2 regions of the Streptococcus troglodytae genome follow, and region 2 is predicted to be linked to the other one. Evidence: predicted binding sites of a transcription regulator. Region 2 holds the regulator's gene; the other holds the start of a gene.

Region 1 (11,041 bases), 890 kb from region 2:
TTATGTGACTTTAAAGCGGCCTTTGAGCAATGAAGCCATTAGTAAAATTTATCAGGATCTTTATGCAGATAAGCCTTTTGTCCGCTTGCAGCAGAACTTGCCAGAATTGCATAATGTCATTGGTTCAAATTTTTGTGATATTGGTTTTGCTTATAATCCAGTAACCAATGTTCTAACAGTCATTTCAGTTATTGATAATCTGGTTAAAGGAGCAGCTGGTCAGGCTGTCCAAAATCTCAATTTGATGATGGGATGGGATGAGACAGAGGGCTTCCCGATGACACCTAGTTATTTATAAAAAGGATAAGAAAGGATTAGAACCTCAGTTCATCAACTTTAAAATGATGAGCAATGAAAACAATTGAGTGTGCTTGTTTTGGTCTTAGAGGAGAGCCATCTTTTAAGATATTACTTTGCAAGAGTGCTGCTTGTTAGGAGGTTGAAAGTTTACGATATGAAAATAATTGATGGGAATATTGCTAGCCCCTTGGGTTTCTCAGCAGATGGCTTACATGCTGGTTTTAAAAAGAGAAAAAAAGATTTTGGCTGGATTGTGTCAGAAGTACCAGCAAGTGTGGCAGGTGTTTATACAACCAATAAAGTCATTGCCGCACCGCTGATTGTTACCAGAGAGTCTGTGACAAAGGCTCAAAAAATGCAAGCTCTTGTTGTTAACTCAGGCGTTGCTAATTCATGTACAGGTCTTCAAGGAATGGAAGATGCTTATACCATGCAAAAATGGACAGCGACGAAACTAAAGATTGCTCCTGAATTGGTTGGTGTTGCTTCAACAGGCGTCATCGGTGACTTGATGCCCATGGATACTTTGCAAAAAGGCCTTTCTAAATTAGTGGTTAATGGGAATTCAGATGATTTTGCGCAAGCTATCTTGACGACAGACACAAAAGTTAAGACAGTGGCTGTAACAGAGCAATTTGGTCGTGATGAGGTTACTATGGCAGGTGTCGCCAAGGGTTCGGGTATGATTCACCCTAATATGGCAACCATGCTAGCCTTTATTACTTGTGATGCTGTCATTTCAAGCGAAACGCTGCAGCTGGCTCTTAGTCAAAATGTTGAAACGACGTTTAATCAAATTACAGTAGATGGTGACACTTCAACTAATGACATGGTCCTTGTCCTCTCTAATGGCTGTACCTTAAATCAGGAAATACTGCCAAATACACCGGAGTTTGATAAGTTTTCAGCTATGCTTCATTTTGTCATGCAAGAATTGGCTAAGAAAATTGCCAAGGACGGTGAAGGTGCTACTAAACTCATTGAGGTTGAAGTGATTAATGCTCCTAATAGTTTAGATGCTCGTATGATGGCTAAAAGTGTTGTTGGTTCTAGCCTTGTTAAAACAGCAATTTTTGGTGAAGATCCTAATTGGGGCCGTATTTTGGCGGCGGTTGGCTATGCTGGTGTCAATGTTCCTGTGGATAATATTGATATTTATCTGGCAGACATTCCAGTCATGCTAGCTTCTAGTCCTGTTGGTTTTGATGAGGAAGACATGCAGGATGTCATGCAGGCAGATGCCATTACGATTGTTGTGGATTTGCATGCAGGGGACAGTGTTGGTAGGGCTTGGGGTTGTGATTTGTCCTATGATTATGTCAAAATCAATGCTCTCTATCGGACCTAGCAGCTGAGCTATTTAGCAAAGGAAAAGAATGAAAGATATTATTGTTATTAAAATTGGCGGAGTAGCCAGTCAACAGCTGAGTGGGGATTTTCTCAGTCAGATCAAGGACTGGCAGGATGCTGGCAAACAGCTTGTTATCGTCCATGGCGGTGGCTTTGCTATTAATAAACTAATGGAAGAAAATCAGGTTGCAGTCAAAAAAATCAATAGCTTGCGTGTCACCAGTAAAGACGACATGGTTTTGGTAAGTCATGCTCTTCTTGATTTGGTTGGAAAAAATTTACAGGAAAAATTAAGGCAGGCAGGTATCAGTTGTCAGCAGCTAAAATCGGACATCAAGCATGTGGTGGCTGCTGATTATCTAGATAAAGATACCTATGGCTATGTTGGCGATGTGACGCATATTAATAAAAGGGTCATTGAGGGTTTCCTTGAGAACGAGCAGATTCCTATCCTTGCTTCTTTAGGCTATTCCAAAGAAGGGGATATGCTCAATATCAATGCTGATTATCTAGCGACAGCAGTAGCGGTAGCACTTGCAGCTGACAAGCTGATTTTGATGACCGATGTTAAAGGTGTTTTAGAAAATGAGGCTGTGCTGGAAAAGATAACAAGTCATCAAGTCCAAGAAAAGATTGATGCAGCTGTTATTACTGGTGGTATGATTCCTAAAATTGAGAGCGCTGCTAAAACAGTAGCCGCAGGCGTCGGGCAGGTTTTAATTGGGGATAATTTGTTGACAGGAACGTTTATCACAGCAGATTAATAGAAAGGAATTGGAGTTGAATAGAAGGGCAGGAATTCAGTTAAGGCAAAGTAGCATCATAAAAGGTGCTTTCTATTAATTGTTATAGTACTTATGCTCTAAAATTCTCTGCTTTCTATTCGTTCTCACTATTTTGGTTATGAGTAACTTATTTCAAAATTATAAAAGAGCAGATCTTGAGTTTGCCAAAGCAGAAAGTAATTATCTCTTTGATACACAAGGAAAAAAATACCTCGATTTTTCAACAGGCATCGGTGTGACCAATCTTGGTTTTCATCCGCAAGTTCAAGCTGCTTTGCAAAAACAGGCTGAGCAAATCTGGCACACGCCCAATCTTTATGAAAATAGTTTGCAAGAAGAAGTAGCTGCTAAGTTGATGGCTAATAAGGATTACTTAGCTTTCTTTTGCAATAGCGGTGCAGAAGCCAATGAAGCGGCTATCAAACTTGCCCGTAAGGCAACAGACAAGCAAGAGATTATTACTTTTCAGAATTCCTTCCATGGCAGGACCTTTGGCTCCATGTCAGCGACAGGACAGGATAAAATCAAAGTCGGTTTTGGTGATGCTGTCCCGCATTTTCACTATGCCGTTTTCAATGACTTGAACAGTGTGAAAGCTTTGGTGACAGAAAACACAGCTGCTGTTATGCTGGAACTCGTTCAAGGAGAGTCTGGTGTACTGCCTGCTGAGCATAACTTCGTAACAGCATTAGCTGATTACTGTCAGAAGAATGGTCTGCTGCTTATCATAGATGAGGTGCAAACAGGTATGGGACGGACTGGCAAGCTCTATGCTTTCCAGCACTATGGTATTGAGCCAGATATTTTTACGCTGGCAAAAGGTTTAGCCAATGGTGTCCCTGTCGGTGCCATGTTGGCAAAAGAGCAGTTTGGCAGTGCCTTTGGTCCCGGTTCGCACGGTTCAACCTTTGGCGGCAATAAATTAGCCATGGCAGCCAGTTCAACCGTTCTTGATATTATGACTAAGGCAGGTTTTTTAGAACAGGTTCGGGAGAATGCTCATTATTTACAAGAGCAGCTCACAGCTGCCTTGCAGGCTGCTGATAAAGTCATTCAAGTGCGCGGACTGGGTTATATGATAGGCATTGAAACGACGGCTGACCTCTGTCAGCTGGTTGAGGCTGCTCGCGACCGAGGTTTGATCGTCCTGACAGCAGGAACCAATGTTATCAGGCTCTTACCGCCGCTGACTCTGACCAAGGATGAGATCAATCAAGGCATAATGATTTTACAGGAGGTGTTTGAACAGCATAATTGCTAAAATAATAGTGATCAATACAATTAAAAAGAAGAAGCACTTATCAATATACCTAGCTCTAAAGCGAGACATTTGATAAGTGCTTCTTCTTTTTAATTTATTTGAATAATGATTGGCTTATTTTCCCATGAGATAATCGTCATCATGCATGGCTTCAACAGAACCAAGCAGGTAACCATTACCGACTTGTGAGAAGAAATCGTGGTTTGATGTTCCCGTCGAGATACCATTCATGACAATTGGATTGACATCATTGGCGGTATCTGGAAAAAGAGGATCCTGTCCCAAATTCATGAGTGCTTTATTGGCATTATAACGCAGGAAGGTCATGACTTCCTCAGTCCAGCCGACTGGATCATAGAGTGTTTGGGTATAAAGTTCCTCATTCTCATAGAGTTGGTAGAGTAAATCATACATCCAATCACGAAATTCGCTTTGTTCTTCTTCAGACAATTCATTAAAGCCAAGCTGGAATTTGTAGCCAATGTAGGTACCATGAACAGACTCATCACGAATAATAAGCTTAATGATTTCAGCCACATTGGCTAGTTTATTGTTACCAAGGTAGTAGAGTGGTGTAAAGAAACCTGAGTAGAAAAGAAAAGTTTCGAGGAAAGTGGAAGCGACTTTCTTTTGGAGAGCATTTCCATTTTCATAGATCTCATTAATAATCTTAGCCTTTTTTTGCAGATATTCATTATTATTAGTCCATTCAAAAATTTCTTCAATTTCTGATTTGGTATTAAGGGTTGAAAAGATAGAAGAATAAGATTTAGCATGAACAGATTCCATAAATTGGATATTGTTCAACACAGCTTCTTCGTGTGGTGTGCGAACATCGCCGCGAATAGCTTCCACACCTGATTGGGATTGCATGGTGTCTAATAATGTTAGGCCGCCAAAAACTTTACCAACGAGGTCTTTTTCTGCGGCAGATAATTTACGCCAGTCATCCAAGTCATTTGACAGAGGAATACGGGTATCCAGCCAAAATTGCTCGGTTAATTTTTCCCAAGTCGACTTGTCAATGACATCTTCGATTTCGTTCCAGTTGATTGCTTCATAGTAAGTTGTCATGTTTTTCTCCCTTAGTACATCGTACGCCCTGATTTGGTATCAGTTACTACTTCTTGAATACTATCCCAATGTTCAATGATTTTTCCCTTATCATCAAAGCGAAAGAAATCCATTGTGACGTATTCTTTGTTGTCTGGCTCGCCCCAAATTTGATGCGTGTGGAGTGCTACAAGATCCCCCTCAGCGATACTGCGAACAAAATTAACAGATTTGTCAGGATATTTTGTAGCCATATTCTCGAAATAAGCAATGAATCCTGTAGTTCCATCTTCAACTAAGGGATTATGTTGACGGTATTCTGAACCGACATATTGTTTTACTGCTTGTCGTGGATTACCTTCAAAGGCTGTTTTGTAAAATTGTATTGCAGTTTCTTTGTTTTTGTCTAATAGTGACATAGTAATACTTCCTTTTTTACCAACGTATTATATTCATCATAAAAATTCTTCTAGATCACACAGCTTTCACATTCATTAGCACCAACTTCATCACCATCATCAGTGAAGGTGCGGATATAGTAGATGGATTTGACACCCTTGTTGAAGGCGTAATTGCGCAGAATAGACAAGTCACGTGTGGTTTGTTTGCTCTCTGTTTTCCATTCATAAATGCCTTGTGGAATATCACTGCGCATAAAGAGTGTCAATGACATGCCTTGGTCAACGTGTTGTGTAGCTGCGGCATAGACGTCAATCACTTTACGCATATCCATGTCATAGGCAGAAGTATAATAAGGAATGGTACCTGTTGACAACCCAGCTGCTGGATAATAAATTTTTCCGATTTTCTTTTCTTGACGCTCTTCAATTCGACGGGTAATAGGATGAATAGATGCAGAAACATCATTAATGTAAGAAATAGAACCATTTGGAGCAACGGCAAGACGATTCTGGTGGTAGAGACCATCTTTCATAACAGCTTGACGAAGGGCTTTCCAGTCAGCAGCTTGTGGAATAAAGTGGTCTGCAAAAAGTTCTTTAACTTTGTCAGATTTTGGAACAAACTGTCCCGTCACATACTTATCAAAATAGGTACCATCAGCGTATTTTGATTTATCGAAACCAACAAATGTTTCTTGACGCTCGCGAGCGATATTATTGGATTCTACTAGAGTCCAATAGTTCATAAGCATAAAGTAAATATCAGTAAACTCGATGGATTCAGGACTGCCGTATTCAATGTGATTTTGTGCCAAATAAGAATGCAGTCCCATAGCACCAAGTCCAAAAGTATGTGCCTGCTTATTGCCGTTTTTAATAGAAGGGACAGCATCAATATGTGATGAATCTGTAACGAAAGTCAGAGCACGTGTCATGGCTTTTATAGAACGACCAAAATCAGGTGAGGTCATCATATTGACAACATTTGTGGAACCAAGATTACAGGAAATATCGGTTCCCATTTTAACAAATTCTTGCGCGTCATTGATTTGACTCGGTGTTTGAACCTGAAGGATTTCCGAGCAGAGATTGGACATGATAATTTTGCCATCAATTGGATTGGAGCGGTTAGCTGTATCAATATTGACAACGTAAGGATAACCAGATTCCTGCTGTAATTTAGAAATTTCAGTTTCCAAATCGCGAGCCTTAATCTTTGTTTTGATAATCTTAGGGTTGGCGACTAATTCATCGTATTTTTCAGTAATATCAAGATAGTTATAAGGAACACCATATTCACGTTCAATAGAATAGGGACTAAAGAGGTACATGTCTTCATTCCTGCGAGCTAATTCGTAAAACTTATCAGGAATGGTAATACCTAAAGAAAGTGTCTTAACACGAACCTTTTCGTCAGCATTTTCCTTCTTGGTTGAAAGAAAGGCCATGATATCTGGATGGAAGACATCTAAATAAACAACACCGGCACCTTGACGCTGTCCGAGTTGGTTAGAATAAGAAAAACTATCTTCAAACAGCTTCATAACAGGAACAACACCAGATGCAGCTCCGGCAAATCCCTTGATAGGAGCACCAGCTTCACGCAGGTTACTTAAGGAAATCCCAACGCCTCCCCCAATACGGGACAATTGCAAAGCGGAGTTGATCGAACGTCCGATTGAATTCATATCATCAGTCACTTGAATAAGGAAGCAAGAAACCAATTCACCGCGGCGGCTGCGTCCAGCATTAAGAAAAGAAGGTGTGGCAGGCTGATAACGCTGGGCAATCATTTCCATGGCTAAGTCATGAGCTAAATTCTCATTGCCATCAGCAAAATAAAGGGCGTTGAAAAGTACGCGATCTTCAATGCTTTCTAAGTATTCTTCCCCATCATTGGTTTTTAGAGCATATTGTTGATGAAATTTGTAAGCCGCCATAAATGATTTAAACTGAAAATCATAAGCATGAAGATCCTGAGACAGCTGTTCAATAAATTCCGACTGATATTTAGCAATAAATTCAGCTTCGATATAGTCATTAGCCACTAAAAACTGAATTTTATCAGTAATACTGTCAAATGTCTTGGTATTTGGCTTGACATTTTCTTTAAAGAAAGCTTCCAAAGCTTCCTTATCCTTATGAAGTGGAATTTGTCCATTAATAGGACGATTAATTTCATTGTTTAAGCGAAAGTAAGAGATATCGCCAAGATTTTTTAAACTCATCTATCTAATTCCTTATTATTTTTTTACATAAGAAGGGGGTTGGAAATTTCCCAACCTCTTTCTTTAAAATATAGTGACAAAACGCAAGGGTAAAAAAGTTTAATTGCCAAAGCAAATTGTGAGACATTCCCCAGTTCATTAGTTGTGGTACAGAAATGCCACAACTAATGAACTTATTGCTGATTTTGTTATCGAATTGCTTAAATAATGGTCTTCAATTTAGCAGGCTGAAATCCCGAGAAGACAAGATCGCCTGCTTCAATAACAGGAGCAGCAGTAAATCCTAGACTTTTGACATATTCGATTTTTTCTGGTTGTTCGTCAATATTGATTTCTTCAAAATCAGCGTTATGCTGTTCCAGAAACTTCTTAGTCATTTTGCATTGCATACAGTTATTTTTTGAAAAAACAGTAATTTTAGCCATTTTTTCCTCCTAAATTTTTTAACTTTTATAAGTTGCTTTATTAGCATATCTAAAAATAAGAAAAAAAGCAAGGGAAGTTGCTCAAAAAAACACAAAATATAGTACCAAAGTTTTCAAATCCCACAAGATATAGTGTTAGGTCCAATTGTCTATCTTTATGTTATAAAACATAACATAAAATGCAAGATTTTTCTTGTTTAATTATTCGGATAATTGTATAATTTTAATTAATTAAGAAAAAAGGAGGCTGATTATGATTAATTATGCATCAACTTTTACGTTAAATAAGCAAAAATATCACTATATTGATTTGGTAAAAGCTTCTAAAGACTATAATATAGAGCTTGATAGTCTCCCCTATACGATTAAAGTTTTACTTGAAAGTTTATTGAGAAAATATGATAACATTGATGTTAAAAAACATAACATAGAAACTCTTTTTCATTATAATTCAAAAGCTCCTCAAGGAGAAGTACCTTTTAAACCCAGTCGAGTCATTTTGCAGGATTTTACAGGTGTTCCTGTTGTTGTTGACTTAGCTTCTATGCGGGATGCTGTCGTTAAAAATGGTGGCAGTCCAGATTTAATCAATCCTGAAATTCCAGTGGATTTGGTTATTGATCATAGTGTTCAAGTTGATTTTTTTGGCAATCAAGACGCATTTGACGCTAATATTGATTTAGAATTTGAACGAAATAATGAGCGTTATGAATTTCTTAAATGGGCTGAAAAAACTTTTGAGAATTATCGGGCCATTCCTCCAGCAACAGGTATTATTCATCAGGTCAATATTGAATTTTTGAGTGATGTGATTATTAATAAGGATGGTTTCTTGTATCCCGATTCGATGTTTGGTACAGACAGCCATACAACCATGATCAATGGCATCGGTGTTTTAGGCTGGGGTGTCGGTGGTATTGAAGCTGAAGCAGCTATGTTAGGAGAAGCTTCTTATTTTCCCATTCCAGAAGTCATCGGTGTTCGTCTTTATGGAGAGCTTCCTAAAGTAGCGACAGCTACAGATTTAGCACTTAAGGTAACCCAAAAGCTTCGCTTGGAAAATGTTGTTGGCAAGTTTGTTGAGTTCTTTGGCCCCGGTTTAGCTGGCCTTTCTTTGGCAGATCGCGCAACGGTTGCCAATATGGCACCTGAATATGGTGCAACCTGTGGTTATTTTCCGATTGATAATGAAACCTTAAATTATATGAAATTGACCAATCGCTCAGCAGAACATATTGCACTAACAAAAGAATATGCTAAGCGAAATCATCTTTACCATGATATGACAAATCTGCCTTCCTACACTAAAATAGTTGAAATTGATTTATCAGCCATTAAACCTTCTATTTCAGGCCCTAAACGGCCTCAAGATTTGATTGAATTGGGTCAAGCCAAAGAAGAATTTCAGGCGAGTTTGGTACGTCAGTCTGGTGTCCGCGGTTTTGGTCTAGGAGCTGATGAGTTGGCTAAAAAGGCGACTGTTTATTTGGATGATGGTCAGGAACTGGAAGTCAAAACAGGTCATGTTGCCATTGCAGCCATTACTTCTTGTACCAATACTTCTAATCCCTATGTCCTTTTATCAGCTGGACTTTTGGCTAAAAAAGCAGTTGAGCGTGGTCTCTCGGTTGCCAAAACAGTGAAAACATCTTTAGCTCCAGGTTCTAAAGTGGTTACTGCTTATTTGCGAAAGAGTGGCCTACAACCCTATCTGGATAAGCTTGGATTCAATTTGGTTGGCTACGGTTGTACAACTTGTATCGGTAATTCAGGTGATTTAGTTCCAGAAGTTGTCAAGGCTGTTCAAGAGAAAGATTTATTAGTTAGTGCAGTTCTGTCAGGAAATCGGAATTTTGAAGGGCGGGTCAATCCGCTTGTCAAAGCTAACTTCTTAGCTAGCCCGTCTTTAGTTGTAGCTTACGCTTTGGCAGGTACTACCAATATTGACTTAACTTCTGAGCCTTTAGGCTATGACAAAAATGGTCAGGCTGTTTATCTTGAAGATGTCATGCCTGCAAAAGAAGAAGTACTGTTTTATATTGAACAGTTTGTAACGGCTGAATTATTTGAAGAAGAATATGGTCATATTTTTTCTGATAGTCAAAAATGGAATCAGATCGAAACAGAAAATTCAAAAAATTACCAATGGAATCAAGCTTCTACCTATATCCAAAATCCTCCTTATTTTGAAAACTTGGCAAATACTGAGAACAAAATAGACTTAAGTGCATTAAAGGTTTTAGCCAAGTTTGGAGATTCTGTAACCACAGATCATATTTCCCCAGCAGGTAATATTGCGAGAAATAGCCCAGCAGCTCGCTATTTAGAAGAAAATGGGGTGACTTATGCTGAATTCAATTCTTACGGTAGCCGTCGTGGTAATCACGAGGTCATGATGCGAGGAACTTTCGCAAATATTCGTATCAAAAATGAATTAGCTGATGGCAAAATCGGAGGTTACACAAAATATGAAGGAGAAATCTTACCGATTTATGAAGCTGCCATGAATTATAAGAAAAACGATGTTTCCACTATCGTTATTGCAGGAAAAGACTATGGTATGGGCTCTAGTCGTGATTGGGCTGCTAAAGGTGCCAATCTTTTAGGTGTCAAGGTCGTCTTAGCAGAAAGCTTTGAGCGGATTCATCGTTCTAATTTAGTCATGATGGGAATTTTACCTCTACAATTTCTTGATAGTCAAACGGCTGATAGTCTTCAATTAACAGGATACGAGACTTACACCGTGGAACTTCCTGAGCAGCCACAAGTTCATGATATCGTTAAGGTAAAAGCTATTTCTAAGGAAGGGACTAAAGAATTTCAAGTGCTCTTACGCTTTGATGCAGATGCTGATATTCGCTATTATCAAAACGGCGGTGTTCTTCCGATGGTTGTGCGTAAAAAATTGAATGGAGGTTAAGTCTATGGCAGAAACAAATGGCTTAAAGAACATGATTGCCTGTGATACAAGAATTAGTGCCATCAAGGATAATAAACTCTTGTATGCAGGTTATGATATTGCTGACCTAATGGACAATAAGGCTAGGTTTGAAGAGGTTATTTACCTCCTTTGGAATCTTCATTTACCAACAGCAATTGAACTGAAGCAATTTGAAGAGAAGTTACGCCAAAATTATGCGATAAGTGATGCCATCGAACAATGTATTCTCATTCAATCGCGCCAGCACCTGCACCCCATGAGCGTTTTGCGTTCAACGGTAAGTTTATTAGGCGTTTA
Region 2 (11,041 bases):
ATAATACAGCGCTGATACAATGCGGCTGGAGAACTCCTCAGGATTCAAAGATTTATCAATAAAATCCAAAGCAGATACCTGATACTGAAAAGTGAGGGGCATAAACTCAGAATGTGTCGTGACAAAGACAATAACCGCACTAGGATTATGCTGTCTAATCTGATTAGCTACTTCCAGTCCTTTCTTTTCCTCTTTTTTGATTTCAATATCCAAAAAGAAAATCTGGTGACTGCCCTTTTCTGGGATAGTATCAATAAGTTGTTGTGGTTTTCCAAAAATAGTCAATTCTTTATAAGACCAGTTTTTTTCTTCCATAATAGCTGCAATGGTGGTTTCAAGACGTCCTTGCTGTAAAAAATCATCTTCCAATACAAAAATAGAAATCATTATTTCTCCTTTAACTTCTGTTTATGTTAACTGATTAACACTATACACAGAAAAAGGTATAAAAAAAATATCACTCAATAAAATCTACTAACTTAATAACCCTACCCTACTTATCTATTCGCAATACAATCAGGTGATTAAGCATTTTTCATTCATTCTAGTGATAATAAACATTTTGCTAACCGCAAAAAAAGAAAAGTTTCTTCTATAAATATGAACCACTGTAAATTATGTTTGATTATATCACAGTTCTCTAAAACTGTTAACCACTTTGCCTCACCTATACTATTTTCAAAAAAGTGATAAGCAATAGATATAGTCTTAAGCCCTTGAAGATAACAAATCAATCCTAAAGAAGATTTTTTTGATCATGTTCAGCTCTTTCGAAATGTTTTATGCAGCAAAAAACGACTGATTAACAGCATTACTGCTTTTTTTCTGTTAATCAGCCGTTGTCAATTGATTTTATAATTATTTTCTCTTTCTGCTGGATTTGACGACAGTAATAATACTTGGTAGTAAAGTCACAAAAACAATGGCCAAGATAATAGCAGAAAAATGTGTTTTAACAAAGGGAATGTTACCAAAAAGATAGCCAGATCCTGCAGCAATCACTGTCCAAGACAAAGCAGCTATAAAACTGCGTTTAATAAAAGAAAGCACAGGGAATTGACTAAGACCAGCTACAAAAGGAACAAAAGTTCTGATAATCGGGATATAACGTCCTAAAATGATAGAAGTTGAACCGTATTTTTCAAAATAAAGCTCAGCATCTTTGATATTATCTTCCTTAATAAATTGACTGAAAAATTTGTGGTGAACCAAACGATGACCAGCCGTACGACCGATAAAGAAATTACAGGTATCTCCAACAAAAGCAGCTATGAAAAATAAAATACCAAAAAACAAAACACTAAAATGCATCTTAGGATTGGCCGCTAAAGCACCTGCTGCAAATAAGAGGCTGTCTCCCGGCAGAAAAGGAAGAATGACGGCACCCGTTTCCACAAAGATTACTAAAAAGAGAATTAGGTAAGTCCACGGGCCAACGGCATTAGCAATACTATAAATATAGTTGTCAATATGTAAAATAAAATCAATAAAAAACATCACTTTTTCTAATAATCCTAAATCCTTTTAGACTGCTGTTTAATACCTATGAGTTAGCTGCTCGATAATATGGCAGCAATTTATCAAAGCCATGAGCCAATTGATCAGTCAGTGTAACTAGATCTAATCCCTCTAATATAGGTATGTCATACTTGACCAAAACTTTTCGAACCCGACCGCTGGCAACTTTTTGCCGTAACATCTGACGATAAGCTTCTGTTCCTGAAACCCGATGACTTTCACCTTTCTCTTGAGAAAAATAATAAAGCGGTTCAGCAATCGGTATATCTAAAACTTTATGCTGTTTAGCCAGAGTCGCCTTTGATTTTTTACGTTCAATAAAACTGACCTCTACTGAAATACCAAAATCAGCTGAATTCCCATAAAGCCTGATGGCAAGCCCAACATCGTCCTGACTGTCTTCAGGTTGTTTATAGTAACACCAAAAATGCGGTCTGGCAACCTGTGCCTGATTAGCCCAATTACTAACACGTATCATCTCAAAAGGAGCAACTTTAAGAGCAAGCATCTTAGCTATCTCTGTAAATTCAGCACGCGCAGATTGTCCTAAGGTTTTCAAAGCTATCATTTCTTCAGCCAAGGGACCAGCCTTTTCTGGTTTAATATACTTAAAACCTTGCTGTGTCAAATAAGCTTTTAGATTTTCAAACATTTTTTCCTTTCCATACAGCTTATCTATGCTTACCTTATTGTTAAAAGCCTAAAAGAAAAGTAAGAAAGCAAAGACTGCTTTATTTTCGTTTCCTTGCAATCAAGCGGATAGGGGTTCCCTCAAAGACAAAAGCTTGGCGAATTTGATTTTCCAAAAAACGCAAATAAGAAAAATGCATCAGCTCTTCTTCATTAACAAAAATAACAAAGGTTGGCGGCTTGACCGAAACCTGTGTTGCATAAAAAATTTTGAGGCGCTTTCCCTTATCTGTCGGTGTGGGATTGATTGCCACAGCATCCATAACAACATCATTTAAAACAGCTGATGGAATACGGGTATTTTGACTTTGGCTAATTTGTTTAATCATGTCTGGCAATTTATGCAGTCGTTGTTTGGTAACTGCTGACACAAAAACAATGGGGGCATAGGGGATATATTGAAAATTGTCACGAATATCTGCTTCCCATTGCGCAACAGTACGTTTATCTTTCTTAATCGCATCCCACTTATTCACAACGATAACGATCCCTTTACCAGCTTCATGAGCAAAACCAGCGATGCGCTTATCATATTCACGAATACCTTCTTCGGCATTCAACACCATCAAAACAATATCTGAACGATCAATCGCACGCATGGCACGCATAACAGAATATTTCTCTGTATTTTCATAAACTTTACCTGACTTACGCATCCCAGCTGTATCAATCATGGTAAATTCTTGGCCTTCTTCATCCGTGAAGGTTGTATCAATCGCATCACGGGTCGTACCAGCTACTGGTGATGCTATAACACGATCTTCTCCTAAAATAGCATTGATTAAACTGGATTTACCAACATTGGGGCGTCCGATCAAACTAAACTTAATAATGTCTGAATTCTCTTCTTGCGCTTCTGTCGGTAAATTGTCAACGATAACATCAAGAATATCTCCTGTACCAATACCATGAGCAGAAGAAACAGGATAAGGATCTCCCAGTCCCAAGGCATAGAAATCATAAATAGCACTGCGCATTTCAGGATTATCAACTTTATTAACAGCTAAAATAACCGGCTTGTGTGTCCGATAAAGAATCTTCGCCACATATTCATCGGCATCTGTGATACCTTCTTTAGCAGATACCACAAAAACAATCACATCGGCCTCTGTCATAGCAATATCAGCTTGATGCTTAATCTGTTCCATAAAAGGGGCATCAACATCGTCAATACCACCTGTATCAATGATTGAAAATTGGCGATTAAGCCATTCCGCATTTGTATAAATGCGGTCTCTTGTTACTCCTTCAACATCCTCAACGATGGAAATACGCTCACCAGCTATACGATTAAAAAGCGCTGACTTGCCGACATTTGGACGTCCGACAATAGCAACTGTTGGTAAAGCCATTATTTCTCCTTCTTATCTTCTATTTTCACCTTCAAGGTGAATTTCTTTTGCTAAATAACGAATACGCTCCATCACACGCTTAGCCTGCCAAGTTTCATCGCTCCCTTTTATATTCGCTAATTTCGCCTCTAAATCCTTAAAACTATAATTAGAGGTAAAAAAGGTTGGCAATTCTTCTAACATCCGATATTGTAAAATAACCTGCAGAACTTCATCACGAATCCAAGAAGTGCTTTGTTCAGCACCAATATCGTCAAGAATCAGAATATCAGCCGTCTTGACAGCATCAATTTCTTCCTTAACCGTTCCTGTGTTGATGGCATTCTTGACATCAATCGTAAAACTCGGAAAATGCAGCAGCGTCGTTGCAGCTCCTCTTTGTTCTGACAATTCATGAGCCATGGCTGCCATGAGGTAAGACTTGCCAATTCCCATATCACCATAAAGATAAAGTCCTTTTTGCTCAGGATTTGGATACTGCTCCACAAAATCAGCTACCATTTTAAAGACATCTAGTCGCTTGACATCATCAAGATTGATATCATCAAAGGAGATGTTCTTATAAGATCTCGGTAAACTAACCACATTAATCCGGTCAGAAATCGCTTGAGTCTTCCTGGCAGCAATCAGTTCTTTGGTCTCTTTATAGGCGACATCTGCATAACCTTCATTCATCACAAGAAGCGGCTGGTAGCCCTTGGCAATATAGGCTTGATCATGATTTTCAAAGCGAGTACGCTCTAAGCGATATTGATTAAATTTAGGTAAACTAATTTTAATTTGTTCTTTCGACAGGTGGTAAGCAGCAATAAAATCAGCAATTTCCTGATCTGATAAAATGGCCTGAGTCATTTTTTCTGTATCATACTTATGGTTATCTTTTTTAGCCAATGTCTGTCCAATTGTTTCCACTTACTCACCACCCTTTCTCAATCTTGCTAAAGTTTTGCGTTTAATCTCGTCTAAACGAGCCTGCTCATCTGCAGTTGTTTTATTTTGATAGTCTTGATTGCTCCATTCAGGAACATTGCTTCTTGAGCTTTCTTTTATTTTTTTCTGATTTTGCTTTGTTTTACGTTCGGCAAAACTACGTAGTTTAAGGACTGCTTTTTCTGCACTGTCTATCTTTTGAAAAGCAAAATCATTCGCAATTTTCATGATATAAGTCTTGTTAATATTAGCTGTACTTGTTTTATCAAGAGTATACAGCAGCATAATATTAATAACTTCATCCAAAAAGCCCATCTCTGCAAGCTCTGCTAACAGGCTGCGTTCATCCTTTGTAATAGCAGCATGTTTTGTTTTTTTTATTTTAGCAAGGAAAACTTCAGCTTTGTCAGCTTTAGCCTCTTCTATAATAATTTGTTCCTTTTTAGAAAAAGAGTTATCTGCATCAATATGGTCCCTTTGTTCTTGTTTAGTCTGCATACGTTTTAGAGAAATTCTATAATTGCTAGCAGTTTCTTTAGCTAAAAGATAGGTCTCATACCAAGTAAGCTGATATTTCTCAGAAAGGATGTACAGCGCAATAACATCTGTTTGTTCATCAGTAAATTGCAAGTTATCTCGTATCATTAAATCCTTAAAATGATCTAAGTCAAAATCCGTCTTACTCTTGGGTATTTTCAAATCGAGTTGACCTGCAGCAGTAAAAACTTCAGAAAATTGTTTAGAAAGGTCTTGAGCTTCTCGGGGAAGATATAAATCCAAATGTTCAACTGCAACTTGTCCAATTTTTTGTTTTAAAAGATTGCGATAAACAGCATTTTTTAGAAAAGTTTCTGCATTTAAAGGAGCTTTTAGTTTAATGTAATAAAGATTTTCTTGCCGATAAAAAGCTAACAAGTCCATAGCCGTCAGTACAGATAAAGCTTTCTCAAAACAAACCATTCCAAATTGAGTATGATTGAGAATCTCACTAAATTTGTGTTTCTTTTCACCGTTATCAAAAAAACTGACAAAATATTGATAAAGCCCAGCAGCATCACTGCCAATAATTGGAAAATAAAGGCGCATCAAACTATTTGTATCAGAAGTCAAATAATTTTGCTTGACATAGAGAAATTCATCAATCGGTTTCATCTGCTTTTCTCTTTTTCTTACTTCTTACACGATTTGTGATTTGCTGCAGGAGAGCTTCAATCTCATCAACATCTTTGAAACTGCGGTAAACACTAGCAAAACGAACATAGGTAATTTCATCAAGTTCTGCCAACTCATCCATAACTAAATTCCCAATGACAACGCTAGATACCTCACTATCATAATCACTGCGAATTTTTTGTTCAATATCATTGACAACTTTTTCAATAGCACTACTAGATACTGGACGTTTTTGAGCACTTCTGATAATACCATTGAAAATTTTATCACGAGAAAATTGCTCTCTAGTGCCATCTTTTTTTACAACTAAAAGCGGTAATTCCTCAATTCTTTCAAAAGTTGTAAAGCGGGTATGACAATTTTCACATTCCCGACGGCGTCTAATGGTGTTTCCTTCCTCAGCTTGACGGCTATCAACAACACTGGATTTTAGATAATTACATTTTGGACAACGCATGAAAACACCTCAATTCTAAGACTCAATTAATACTTTATTTTACCATATTTTTCATCATAACAAAAGAAAATGAAATGAGTCTTTATATTCGCTACAAAAGCTTGACTGAGGTGAAAAAATGTAACTAATCGTGAATTCATATAGTCTTTTATGTCTATTTGAAATAAAAACTTAAGCAACGGCTAAAATCGTTGCTTAATCATTCATTTTTAATGATACCTATGAGATCCAATTTCTAATCTTACCGCACATCATGGTTGTAACCGTTCGCCTTAAGCAGTCCAGAACAGACTTAACTTGTTGAACCATTTAACAAAAGTTAGCCCCTATTTAAAATAGCAATTGAACCACTTCAACAGACCTAGACATTAATTATTTTCGCGAATGATATACCCCATGCCGCGGACAGTCTGAATATAACTTTCTTTACCGGGAACATCAATTTTCCCACGAAGATAGCGAATATAAACATCGACAACATTAGTTTCAGCTTCTTGATCATACTTCCAAACACGGGCCAAAAGCTCTTCTCTAGTCATGACTTGATTGACATTTTCTACAAGAGCATTTAATAAATCAAATTCACGCTTAGTTAAAGGAATTGTCTCACCATTTCTAATGGCAGCTCGGTTATGAACATCTAATTTCAAATCACGGTAGGTAGTGTCATTGTTAGAAGAATGCTTAGCTTTCTCAATATCTTGACGACGAAATATGGCACGAACACGAGCTAGTAATTCTTCAATAGCAAATGGTTTAACGATATAGCCATCCGCTCCACGATCAAGACCAGTCACAATATCCATAATGGAGTCACGAGCAGTGATAATAATAACATAAGTTGTCTTTTCCAATTGTAAACGACGAATCACTTCATAACCATCCATCTCTGGTAACATTAAATCAAGAAGGATGAGATCGAAATCTTTTTCAAGTGCCCTTTCCAGTCCAGAACGCCCATCATATGTCACTTCAACCTCATATCCTTCATGCTGTAATTCTAAAGAAACAAACTTTGCAAGTTTTTTTCATCTTCAATAATTAAAATGTCCTTAGCCATATACTCCTCAACAAAACTCTAACATTTTCTATAATAATTTTTAATTAAATAAAACTTTTATAATCAAACTATAAATTCTAAGCAACAAACTTATTACAGTTCTATAACATCATTGTTTTTTATTATTATAATGGGAAACTCCTTATGTTACCAAGGAAAAACAAAATCTATCAAAATCTTTTAGGTATTTTATTTTTCAAAATAACCCATTAGTTTTTTCATTATACTATTTCTAGTTTCATTTTTCAATGGGTAGAGGACATCTTTCTATACTTTTTCTAAGAAAAAAATTTGATTTATCGAACAATTTGAAGCTTTGAAGCTATTTTTAACATCACTTAAAAAGAAGGTCTATTTCTCATCAAATAGACCTTCTAAAGCTGCAAAAGGGCTGCTTTTTTCTTTCTTTTCTTTTTGTAAATTTTGATATTGCTCTTCACTAAGAAGACTCCAATTTTGCCCAGAAGGTAAACTTTGTTCCTCTTCCTCTTCTTTAGTCAAGACTTTTAGAGGAATATTGAGTAAAATATTATCAATAACACTTTCTTCAAGGTCAATCCCATCATCTTCTAAAATTAAAATAAGATCCTCATCCATGAAATCTTTTTTGACTTCTAGCTGACTATTTTCGACAAAAACTTCATTAATGAAAAAAGTTTTCTTTTGTGCAACAGGTTTCATAGAACGGCTAGAAGGTAAAGTGATGATGTAGCTTAACTCGTAGTTTAATAAATAAAAGCCATCATCATAAGTCACTTTTCCTTTAGCAAAGACATCTTTTAGAGCCAATACGTCGGGATTTCGTTGTTGCACAGCTTCCTCAATGTCTAATTTCTCATTAAAGGAAATACCTTGTGCCTGCTTTTTGATATCAATAACATTAAACATTGACTTTTTCTCCTATTAATTCTACTGGTGATAAAAACGCGTTTGAATTATTATATCAATAATCTCTTGACTTGTCCGAGGAGTTTCTTCATCAAACCAAGTATAGATAATAGAAACGACACTCATCGTCAACAAATCTAAAATGTAATCTTTAGGAATATTAAAATGTTGATCATTTTTGTCAATATTTCCAACAATAAATTGTTTGATGAGATTAATCAAACGTTGTTCAAAATTTTTGTCTCCGTTTTTTCCAATTAAAATTTGAAAGATAGCATAATTTTTTTCAACATAAGCAATAAGATAACGAAGTTTACTTAAACCACTGTCATAAAAAAGGTCATCTTGCAAATTTTCTTCAATGACTAAAAATAAGTTCTCTTCTATTGTCCTAATAAAATCGTTTATATCCAAATAATGCAGGTAAAATGTCCCTCTAGAAACTCCTGCCTTTTGAGTTAGAGCAGACACGGTCAGTTGACTCAATGGCGTCTCTTTTAAAAGGTCCGCTAAGGCCTCCAGAAGATAAGATTTCGTATTTTCTTTTTGGTTTCATAACTAGACATATTAACCTCTTGCCAAATAAACAGAATATTTATTTTTGTTCATTGAAATTGATATACTGTATAGTATAATCTACTGCATCAATAAATTAACATAAAGGAGAAAGAAATGTCAAACCTTATTAGCTTAAAAGATGTTTATAAAATATATAATGAAAATAAAGAAGACGAGGTCCGTGCCAATAATAAAATCAACTTTACGATTAAAAAGGGGGAATTAACGATTATCGTCGGTAATAGCGGTGCTGGGAAATCAACCCTGCTCAACATTTTAGGCGGTATGGATCAAGCGACTCGCGGACAAGTTCAGGTAGGAGAGAAAAATTTAACAGACTTATCAGAAAGAGAACTTACAACTTATCGCCGCTTGGATGTTGGTTTTGTGTTTCAATTTTATAATTTAGTTCCCAATTTAACAGCTCTTGAAAATGTTGAACTAGCCAGCGAAGTTGTTAAAGATGCCCTTGATCCAAAAGACGTCTTAGACAATGTTGGCCTTGCCAAACGAACAAACAACTTCCCAGCTCAATTGTCCGGTGGTGAACAGCAGCGTGTTTCCATTGCCCGGGCAATGGCCAAGAATCCTAAATTACTATTAGCAGATGAGCCAACTGGTGCCTTGGATTATAAAACAGGTAAACAGATTTTACAACTCTTTCAAGAGTACGTCCGTACAACTGAGAAAAATGTTATTATCGTGACTCATAATTCAATGATTAAGCCGATGGCTGATCATGTTCTTGAAGTATCTGACGGGCAAATCAAGGCAGACTATTACAATAAGAAGCCAATTCCTATTAAAGATTTGGAGTGGTAATATGAAAACATTAACAAAAAATATCTTCCGTACATTTAGACGGACTTGGACACGTTTTTTATCGGTAAGCTTATTGATTGGTCTTGCTATTTTTGTTTTTGTTGGGCTCTTCTCAGCTGGGCCTGATATGCGGCAAACCGTCATCAGTCAATTTAAAAAAGAGAATTTAGCTGATGTTCAGGTTATAGCCAGTGATAAATTTACCGATGCTGATAAAAAGACACTTAATCATATCCATGGTATTCGTGCAATTTCCTATGGTAAGCAGACTGATGCTGAACTGGCTGACAAGGGTATTCATATCATCAGCAATCCTAAAAATATCTCAACTTTAACAGTTATCAAAGGGCGGCTAGCAAAATCTAACGATGAGATCGCCATTGGCGAACAATTCCATAAAAACATTGGTGAGTACATTACGCTTAAAACGAATAACTTGAAGATAAAAAAAGTGAAAATTGTCGGTATTGTCCGTACATCTGAATTTATGTCTAAAACTAAGTTAGGACAAACAAATGTTGCCGATGGAACCTTAAGTTACTTTGCTGTTATACCTGACTCCAACTTTACGATTTCAGACAATCTTGCACGTGTCACTTTTAAAAATACCAAACACAAGAGAGCCTATACCAAAAACTATTCAGATACTGTCTCTGAAAATATCGAAAAATTGGAACGCGTCACGCAAAAGCTGACTAAAAAGAATCAAGAACAAGCTTTAGCAGATATTTCAAAACAAGAAGAAAACCTTAAAATGGCTGAGGTAACGCTCAAACAAAAAGAACTTCAACTTAAAGAAATTGAGGTTCAACTCAATGCAACTGCCCACACTGCAGCTTCTTATCAAGCTCAACTTCAAATAGCTAGTCAAAGCGCTCAGCTTCAACAAGAAAAGGATAAATTAAAAAAGCTTAAGACAGATTTAGCTCAAAAGAAAATAAACTTGAATAAGGCAAAAAAACAAGTTAGCCTTTTGAACATTACTGTTCAAGAACGCTCTCAGTTTGCTCATGGTTACTCTGATTACGGCAGTTCAGCAACACGAATGGATGCCTTGGCACTCGTACTTCCCGTTATTTTCTTTGCTATTTCGCTTATGGTATCCTTTACCACCATGAGACGCATGGTAACAGAAAAACGTATTGAATTGGGGACACTGAGAGCTCTTGGTTTTACTAGAAAAGAGGTCATGAGGGAGTATATTCTCTATAGCACAGCAACAGCGATTTTGGGCACATTCTTTGGAAGTTTATTGGGAACCTTCTTCCTACCAAGCAGAATCTACAATATTTTTGCCGATGGTTCTTATCAGCTAGGTAACATAACCTTTGTCTATAACCTCCCTCTTCTTCTAATTTCACTGGCGCTTTCTCTTATGAGTACACTCTTTGCAGCCTACTGGGCAGCCAGACAAGAGCTCAAGGAAAAACCAAGTAGTCTTATGCTAGCTAAACCACCAGCGATCACCAATAAAATTTTTCTGGAACGTCTTACCTTTATTTGGAAAAAACTTTCCTTCTCAAATAAAGTGACACTTCGTAATGCCTTTCGTTATAAATCGCGTATGTTTATGACTATTTTTGGCGTTATGGG

What was found. The regulator NrdR, encoded in region 2, represses ribonucleotide reductase genes. The targets are predictions, from matches to a motif close to ACACNATATATNGTGT.
Region 1: a site for NrdR is predicted at 7,924-7,939, ahead of SRT_RS07075 (redoxin NrdH). Genes of this name have one in related genera too.

The regions. Positions count from the first base shown of each region.
Region 1 is NZ_AP014612.1:1,466,949-1,477,989, reverse strand. Features, by position in the region: gene argC (N-acetyl-gamma-glutamyl-phosphate reductase) at 1-298, shown strand, start outside; gene argJ (bifunctional glutamate N-acetyltransferase/amino-acid acetyltransferase ArgJ) at 455-1,648, shown strand; gene argB (acetylglutamate kinase) at 1,677-2,414, shown strand; gene SRT_RS07095 (acetylornithine transaminase) at 2,554-3,696, shown strand; gene nrdF (class 1b ribonucleoside-diphosphate reductase subunit beta) at 3,811-4,770, opposite strand; gene SRT_RS07085 (nuclear transport factor 2 family protein) at 4,782-5,168, opposite strand; gene nrdE (class 1b ribonucleoside-diphosphate reductase subunit alpha) at 5,219-7,378, opposite strand; gene SRT_RS07075 (redoxin NrdH) at 7,579-7,803, opposite strand; gene acnA (aconitate hydratase AcnA) at 8,057-10,723, shown strand; gene SRT_RS07065 (citrate synthase) at 10,728-11,041, shown strand, end outside.
Region 2 is NZ_AP014612.1:259,264-270,304, reverse strand. Features, by position in the region: gene SRT_RS01400 (response regulator transcription factor) at 1-387, opposite strand, end outside; gene SRT_RS01395 (VTT domain-containing protein) at 859-1,497, opposite strand; gene SRT_RS01390 (ribonuclease P) at 1,544-2,170, opposite strand; gene der (ribosome biogenesis GTPase Der) at 2,250-3,560, opposite strand; gene dnaI (primosomal protein DnaI) at 3,573-4,472, opposite strand; gene SRT_RS01375 (DnaD domain protein) at 4,473-5,642, opposite strand; gene nrdR (transcriptional regulator NrdR) at 5,629-6,120, opposite strand; partial or broken gene gcrR (response regulator GcrR) at 6,489-7,180, opposite strand; gene SRT_RS01360 (DUF177 domain-containing protein) at 7,532-8,068, opposite strand; partial or broken gene SRT_RS01355 (TetR/AcrR family transcriptional regulator) at 8,061-8,634, opposite strand; gene SRT_RS01350 (ABC transporter ATP-binding protein) at 8,741-9,448, shown strand; partial or broken gene SRT_RS01345 (FtsX-like permease family protein) at 9,450-11,041, shown strand, end outside.